Regions from separate parts of the Flavonifractor sp. genome, predicted to be linked through region 2. Evidence: predicted binding sites of a transcription regulator. Region 2 holds the regulator's gene; the other holds the start of a gene.

Region 1 (4,232 bases), on a different contig from region 2:
CGGGGCCGGAGCGCAGATACTTCCGCAGGGCTTTGATGAGCAGCACCACCAGGTAGATTACCACCGCCATGATGGCCAACCAGATCACCAGGCCGATCAACATGGGAATCAGCATCGCGGCCACGCCGGAGCCTGCCGTTCTTTCAGTTATCGGGGACATAGAAAACACTCCTTTCTGGATAGGCCCAGCATACTGGATCTCCCCGGTTGCGTCCACCAGCTATTGCGCAACTTTGGGTTGACCCTCCTCCTGCCTGGCCCGTTTGGCCAGGATTTTGGGGAAGAAGTGGAGGAACAGGCAGGTGGTCACCGTGGCGGCCACCGCGTCGGCGATGGGCTCGGACAGGAAGGTGGCCGGGGCGGACACCAGGGCGGGCAGCAGGAGCAGGCAGGCCAGGAACACGCTCTTGCGGAACAGGGAGCAGAACAGGGCCAGCCGCACGTGGCCCAGGGCGGTGGTCTCGTCCACCAGGGGGTACTGGACGGCCAGGGGGAGGATCATGGCGGTGAACACCTTAATATAGCCCACCGACTGCTCCGCCAGCTCCGGATTGCGGGTGAACAGGCCCACAAACACCGGGGACAGGGTGTGGGTGAACACCATCATCCCCGCGCAGAAGGTGAGGCACAGGCCCACAATACATTGGATGGCCTTTTTGATGCGCTCCAGGTTGCCGGCGCCGTAGTTGAAGCTGACCACCGGCTGGGTGCCCAGGGTGAGGCCGCCCATGGGCATGGTGATGAGGAGCAGGTAGCTCTGCACGATGGTGGCGCAGGTGACCAGGACGTCCCCCTGCTCAGGGCCGCCGTACCGCTGGAGCACCGTGTTGAGCACGATGAGCAGGATGCTGTCGGTGGCGATGATCAGGAAGGGGGACAGGCCGAAGGTGAGCACCCGCCGCATGACGGCCCAGTCCGGCCTGCCCCACCGCAGGGGCACCGGCATGGATTTGCGCAGCAGCATGGTCAGCACGAAGGCGCAGGAGGCCATCTGGGAGATCACCGTGGCGATGGCCGCCCCGGCCACGTCCATGTGGAGGACAAAGATGAAGACGGGATCCAGCACGATGTTGAGCACCGCCCCCAGCATCACCGTGGCCATGCCCAGGCCGGAGTAGCCCTGGGCGATGAGGAAGCTGTTCATGCCGGTGGCCATGAGGGCGAAGAAGGTGCCGGCGGTGTAGATGGTCAGATAGGTGTCGGCATAGCCGAAAGTGGCCTCACTGGCGCCGAACCAGCGGAGCAGCTGCCCCTTGGACAGCAGGAACATCGCCGTCAGCGCCACCGACAGCACCAGTAGCATGAGGAAGCAGTTGGACAGAACCCTGCCCGCCTCCTTCTTCCTCCCCTCCCCCATGCGCATGGCCATGATGGGGGAGCCCCCCAGGCCCACCAGGGAGGCAAAGGAGGACAGCAGGGTGACGATGGGGCCGCATACCCCCACCCCCGCCAGGGCCAGATCCCCGATGCCCTGGATGTTGCCGATGTAAATGCGATCCACGATGCTGTAGAGCACGCTGACCAGCTGGGCCAGCATGGTGGGGATGGCCAGCCGGCACACCAGCTTGAAAACCGGGTCGCGGCCCAGGTCGTTGGTATGTTTCATAGTTCTCTCCCTTCCGCACAAGCGGAGGGTATTATACCTCTTTTTTCCCACTCCGTAAAGGGTCAGTTGTTTTAGCACTCCATATATAAGAGTGCTAATGTTTACAATTTGGACATAATTTCATGTATATTTGTTCACAGAATCCCTCTATACTTAGGTTCAGAAAACGAGATAAGAGGGCCCGCGAGGGCCCCGGAAAGAGGATGACAGCCGTGAAGAAACCAAGATTTTAGCACACAGAACCCATCATTGCTAACCATCCGCTTTCAGGAAAAAGGAGAGATTGATTATGTTTGGCATGCTTCCCTTTGAGCGCAGCGAAGACAACGTGTTCGATACCTTTGATAACTTTGCCCGGAACTTCTTCCGCAGCAGCAACACCTCCCTGCCCGCCTTCCGCACCGACATCCGGGACGCCGGCGACAAGTTCATTTTAGAAGCCGAGCTCCCCGGCTTTGACAAGGGCGACATCAAGCTGGATGTGAAGGACGGCATCCTGACCATCACTGCCGAGCACAGTGAGAACCAGGATCAGAAGGACGACAAGGGCACCTACATCCGCCGCGAGCGCCGCTACGGCTCCTTCAGCCGCTCCTTTGACATCACCGGCATCAACGAGGCCGGGATCACCGCCGCCTACAACAACGGCATCCTGGAGTTGAACCTGCCCAAGGCCGTGCCGGTGGTGCCTGAGAGCCGCCGGATCGCCATCGATTGATCGGAAACGCGGGAGCCGGTCAGCTGCGGCTGACCGGCTCTTGTTCGTGTCCCGAAGGGGCGGATGTCCTATGCCCGCCGGGCCGCCGTTGGTGCCATGCCCCTGAAATACCATAAAGTTTTTGCCAGCCTGCGGGCGGCAGAGCCCAGCCTTTGGCGGGTCTGCCGACGAGAAAGGATGTGACGCGATTTATGAACGCGCAGAAATATACCCAGAAATCCCTGGAGGCGGTGCAGAACGCCCAGTCCATCGCCACCGAGTACGGCAACCAGCAGATTGAGCAGCCCCACCTGCTGCTGGCCCTGCTGCTGGACGAGGGCGGCCTGATTCCCCAGCTGCTGGGGAACATGGGCCTCACCGTCCCCTCCTTCACCGCCGCCGTCAAGGCGGAGGTGGAAAAGCTGCCCCGTGTGTCCGGCTCCGGCCGGGAGCAGGGCAAGATCTATGTGGCCCAGGATGTGGACAAGTGCCTGAACACCGCCGAGAGCGTGGCCGCCTCCATGAAGGACGAGTACGTGTCGGTGGAGCACCTGCTGCTGGCCCTGATCGACACGGCAAACCGCGCCCTGAAAGAGGTCTTCCGCACCTACAACGTGAGCCGGGAGCGGGTGCTCCAGGCCCTGAGCAATGTGCGGGGCAACCAGCGGGTCACCTCCGACAACCCGGAGGAGACCTACAACGCCCTGAAGAAGTACGGCACCGACCTGGTGGAGCGGGCCCGGGCCAATAAGCTGGACCCGGTGATCGGCCGGGACGACGAGATCCGCAACGTCATCCGCATTCTGAGCCGCAAGAGCAAGAACAACCCGGTGCTCATCGGCGAGCCCGGCGTGGGCAAGACCGCCATCGCCGAGGGCCTGGCCCAGCGGATCGTCAAGGGCGACGTGCCCGCCTCCCTGAAGGACAAGACCATCTTCGCCCTGGACATGGGCTCCCTGATCGCCGGTGCCAAGTACCGGGGCGAGTTTGAGGAGCGGCTGAAGGCCGTCCTCAACGAGGTAAAGAAGTCGGAGGGGCAGATTATCCTGTTCATCGACGAGCTGCACACCATCGTGGGCGCGGGCAAGACCGAGGGCGCCATGGACGCGGGCAACCTGCTCAAGCCCATGCTGGCCCGGGGCGAGCTCCACTGCATCGGCGCCACCACCCTCAACGAGTACCGCCAGTATATCGAGAAGGACGCCGCCCTGGAGCGGCGGTTCCAGCCCGTCATGGTCAACGAGCCGTCGGTGGAGGACACCATCGCCATCCTCCGGGGCCTGAAGGAGCGGTACGAGGTGTACCACGGGGTCAAGATCCAGGACAGCGCCATCATCGCCGCCGCCACCCTGTCCGACCGCTATATCACCGACCGCTTCCTCCCCGACAAGGCCATCGACCTGGTGGATGAGGCCTGCGCCATGATCCGCACGGAGATCGACTCCATGCCCACCGAGCTGGACGTGATCCAGCGCAAGATTATCCAGCACGAGATCGAGGAGGCCGCCCTCAAGAAGGAGGACGACGCCCTGTCCCAGGAGCATCTGGCCGAGATCCAGAAGGAGCTGGCCGAGATGCGGGACGAGTTCAACGCCAAGAAGGCCCAGTGGGAGAACGAGAAGAACGCCATTGGCAAGGTGCAGAAGCTGCGGGAGGAGCTGGAGGAGGCCAACGCCGAGCTGGAGAAGGCCCAGCGGCAGTACGACCTGAATAAGGCCGCCGAGCTGCAGTACGGCCGCATCCCCGAGCTGAAGCGGCAGCTGGAGGCCGAGGAGGCCATCGCCAACGAGGGCAGGGCCAGAAGCCTGCTGCGGGACAAGGTCACCGAGGAGGAGATCGCCCGCATCATTGAGCGCTGGACGGGCATACCCGTGGCCAAGCTGATGGAGGGGGAGCGGGAGAAGCTGCTCCACCTGGAGGACATCCTCC
Region 2 (4,232 bases):
CCTGGCCGCCGCCTGCGATTCCTGGGGGGAGGACTATCCCGCTCGGATTGGGTCTCTGAAGGAATACGCCCTGGAGGCCCTCTCCGCCCTCCCCGGCCTGGAGATCGTCAGCCGGGGGGACGCCCCCCACATCTGCGCCGTGTCCCTGCCTGGCTACCCCAGCGAGATGCTGGTGCGGGCTCTGTCCGACCTGGGGGTGTATGTGTCCTCCGGCTCGGCCTGCCACAAGGGCAAACCCAGCCACGTGTTCGCCGCCCTGGGCCTGCCCAAGCGCACCCTGATGGGGGTGCTGCGCATCTCCTTCGGCCCGGACAACACCAGGGAGGACGTGGACGCCCTGGTGGACGGCCTGAAGCAGACCGCCGCCTCCCGCGTCAGTCTGTAATTCTGTCTGGAAAGGAGCCCTGCCCCATGCGTATCACGGTTTTGATCGAGAACTCCGCCCCCGAGGGGCTGGTTGCGGAGCACGGCCTGTCCTTTTACCTGGAGTACCGGGGCGGCCGCTATCTGCTGGACGCCGGGGAGTCCGGCGCCTTCCTGCTCAACGCCCAGCGGCTGGGGGTGGATCTGTCCCGGGTGGAGGCGGCCGCCCTGTCCCACGGCCACTACGACCACGGGGACGGCTTCACCGCCTTTTTCCGGGTGAACCGGACGGCGCAGATCTGCGCCCGGCCCGCGGTGGTAGAGGACGACGTGCTCCACGGGGAGCACGTGGGGCTCAACCCCGGCCTCTTCCGCCGCCACGCCCGCCGGTTTGATCTGGACGACGGCCCCCGGGCGCTGGTGGAGGGGCTCCACCTGATCCCCGACGCCGTCCGCCATGAGCAGTCCCTGGCGGCGGAGACGGCCGAAGGGCTGGTGGTGCTCAACTCCTGCTGCCACGCCGGCGTGGATCACATCCTGGACGGCATCCGTGTCCGCTTCCCCGGCCGGCCCATCCGGGCGGTGCTGGGGGGCTTCCACCTGATGGGGAAAGGCGGCACGGCCACCCTGGGCCCCGCGCCGGAGGAGGTGCGGGCCCTGGCCCGCCGCCTGCGGGACGAGCTGGACGTGAGGGAGATCTGCACCGGCCACTGCACCGGCGCCCCCGCATACGCCCTGCTGGCGGAGGAACTGGGAGGCCGCCTGCGCCCCCTCACCACCGGCGCGGTGTTTGAGTACCCCGACTGAAGCTGTAAAAATATCCGGGCAGAACCAAGGGTTCTGCCCGGATATTTTTACAGCTCCCGCTCCATTCTGATGTCGGAGAGTTGAAACCATTTGTCAGAATACGTCGTGTATTCAAATCCAAACTTCTCGTACAGGCTCAGGGCGGCTTTCAGCTTGTGGTTGGAGGTGAGCACCACCCGCTTCTGCCCGGCGTCCCGGGCGGCCTGGAGGGCGGCCTCCATCAGGGCATTCCCCACGCCCCGGCCCCGGTATGCCTCCCGAACCCCCAGCTTGAGCAGCTCGCACTGCCCCTCGCCCTGGAGCTCCACCATCACCATGCCCACGATCTCCTCCCCGCAGCGGGCCAGCAGTACCCGGCCTCCGTCGGCCACAAAGCGGTGGGGCTCGGCCAGCATCTCCAGATCCACCGGCTCCAGCAGATCATACTCCAGCAGCCAGGGCAGGGAGATGTCCTCCAGCGCCGGCTTGTAGCGCTCCTCAAAGTCGATAATCTCCACGGGCAGTCGCTCTTCCACAGGCCGCCCCTCCTTTGTCTGTATTTTGGGGGCTGCGCCCCTCTGGTTCTCTTATCATATCATTCCGCGCCTGTCCCGTCAACGGCGGTATTCCGGCAGTCCGCCCCCGGGATTGCTTGATTTTCCCTCGTTCACATTTAATTTACAACCGCACCTCTTGACATTTCCCCGGGACAGTGTTACATTATGTTTAGCACTCAAGGAGTATGAGTGCTAAAACTATGAAAGGGTGGCCGGAATGGATTTGACTGAACGAAAAAAGCGGATTCTCCGCGCCATCATCGAGAGCTATATCCAGTCGGCGGAGCCGGTAGGCTCCAAGGCCATCGCCTCCTCCATCGGCATGGAGGTATCCTCCGCCACCATCCGCAACGAGATGGCGGATCTGGAGGCCATGGGCCTGCTGGAGAAGCCCCACACCTCCGCTGGGCGCATCCCCTCTCCCAAGGGCTACCGGCTCTACGTCAACGAGCTGATGGAGGAGCACAAGCTCTCCCTGCAGGAGACCGAGCGCATGAACCAGGCCCTGCGCCTGAAGATGCAGGAGCTGGACCGGGTGCTGGATCAGGCGGGCCGGGTGGTGTCCCGGCTGACCAACTACCCCGCCTTCGCCCTCTCCTCCGGCATGGACAAGGTGACCATCCGGCGCTTTGACCTGCTGATGGTGGAGCACAACGCCTTCATCATTGTGGTGATGACCGACACCAACGTGGTGCGCAACCGGCTCATCCGCCTGCCCTCCGATCTGACGGAGGCCCAGCTGCAGATGCTCAACACCCTGCTGAACACCACCTTCACCGGCCTGACGCTGGCGGAGATCACCCCGGAGCTGATGCGGGTGGCCCAGCACGCCGCCGGCGAGGCCTATGGGCTCATCTCCCTGGTGGTGTCCTTCGCCATGGAGGTGCTGGAGGGCCTGGAGCAGCGCCGGGTGCATACCTCCGGCCTGGCCCATCTGCTGGAGCTGCCCGAGTACCAGAGCCTGGATCGGGCCCAGCCCCTGATGAGCTATCTGTCGGAGGACAGCGATCCCGCCCGCTTCCCCGTCCCCAAGGACGACCCCATGAAGATCCTCATTGGCCCGGAGAACGTGGCCGACGCCTTAAAGGACACCAGCGTTGTGGTGGCCAGCTATGACATCGGCGAGGGGATGCGGGGCGTCATCGGCGTGGTGGGCCCCACCCGCATGGACTATGCCAAGATAACCGCACGCCTGTCCTACCTGGCGGAGGGTCTCTCCCGGCTGTTCGGCCAGGGGGGAGCTGCCCCAGGGCAGGGACGACGAGAAATAGGAGATGATGACATCCCATGAGCGAGCAGAACGAGAAGAACGTGGAAAAGAACGAGGCCGCCGCTCCGGAGGCCGCTGACCAGGCCCAGGAGGCCGTCCAGCCCCAGGAGGAGCAGGCCGAGTCCCCCAACCCCCTGCTGGAGGAGCTGGAGACCCTGAAAAAGAACCTGAGCGACCAGGAGGACAAGTACCTCCGTCTGGCCGCCGAGTATGACAACTACCGCCGCCGCAGCCAGAAGGAGAAGGAGTCCGCCTGGGCGGATTCCAAGGCGGAGACCGCCGCCGCCTTCCTGCCGGTGTACGACAACCTGGAGCGGGCCCTCAAGCAGGAGACCGCCGACGAGGCCTTCAAGAAGGGCGTGGAGATGACCATGACCCAGCTCAAGGAGATCCTGGCCAAGCTGGGCATCGAGGAGATCCCCGCTCTGGGTGAGACCTTCGACCCCAACCTCCACAACGCCGTGATGCACGTGGAGGACGAGAGCGCCGGGGAAAACACCATCGTGGACGTGTTCCAGGCCGGCTTCAAGTCCGGGGACAAGGTGATCCGCTTCGCCATGGTCAAAGTGGCCAATTAGAATTGAAACTTGACAATTGAGAATTGATAATTTCCGGTTTGGAGTTCTAATTTTCAATTATCCATTATCAATTTTGTTAAAAAGAATTTTCTATATATGGGAGGAACTGAATTATGTCTAAGATTATTGGTATTGACCTTGGTACCACCAACTCCTGTGTGGCTGTGATGGAGGGCGGCGAGGCCGTCGTCATCCCCAACGCGGAGGGAAACCGCACCACCCCGTCCGTGGTGGCCTTCTCCAAGGACGGCGAGCGCATGGTGGGCCAGGTGGCCAAGCGCCAGGCCATCACCAACCCCGACCGCACCATCATGTCCATCAAGCGTGAGATGGGCTCCAACTACAAGGTGAACATCGACGGCAAGGCCTACACCCCCCAGGAGATCAGCGCCATGATCCTCCAGAAGCTGAAGGCCGACGCCGAGGCCTATCTGGGCCAGACCGTCACCGAGGCGGTCATCACCGTGCCCGCCTACTTCACCGATGCCCAGCGCCAGGCCACCAAGGACGCCGGCAAGATCGCCGGCCTGGACGTCAAGCGCATCATCAACGAGCCCACCGCCGCCGCCGTGGCCTACGGCGTGGACAAGGAGCAGTCCCAGAAGGTCATGGTGTACGACCTGGGCGGCGGCACCTTCGACGTGTCCATCCTGGACATCGACGACGGCGTCATCGAGG

The links. The regulator HrcA, encoded in region 2, represses chaperone genes, less so after heat shock. The targets are predictions, from matches to a motif close to TGTTAGCACTCNNNNNNNNNGAGTGCTAACA.
Region 1: a site for HrcA is predicted at 1,676-1,706, ahead of QZ378_RS00930 (Hsp20/alpha crystallin family protein). Genes of this name have one in related genera too.

What each region holds. Positions count from the first base shown of each region.
Region 1 is NZ_JAHZDL010000003.1:17,428-21,659, forward strand. It holds gene QZ378_RS00920 (helix-turn-helix transcriptional regulator) at 1-115, opposite strand, end outside; gene QZ378_RS00925 (MATE family efflux transporter) at 221-1,606, opposite strand; gene QZ378_RS00930 (Hsp20/alpha crystallin family protein) at 1,896-2,324, shown strand; gene clpB (ATP-dependent chaperone ClpB) at 2,516-4,232, shown strand, end outside.
Region 2 is NZ_JAHZDL010000011.1:13,454-17,685, reverse strand. It holds gene QZ378_RS02860 (cysteine desulfurase family protein) at 1-385, shown strand, start outside; gene QZ378_RS02855 (MBL fold metallo-hydrolase) at 412-1,170, shown strand; gene QZ378_RS02850 (GNAT family N-acetyltransferase) at 1,218-1,685, opposite strand; gene hrcA (heat-inducible transcriptional repressor HrcA) at 1,924-2,997, shown strand; gene grpE (nucleotide exchange factor GrpE) at 2,994-3,554, shown strand; gene dnaK (molecular chaperone DnaK) at 3,668-4,232, shown strand, end outside.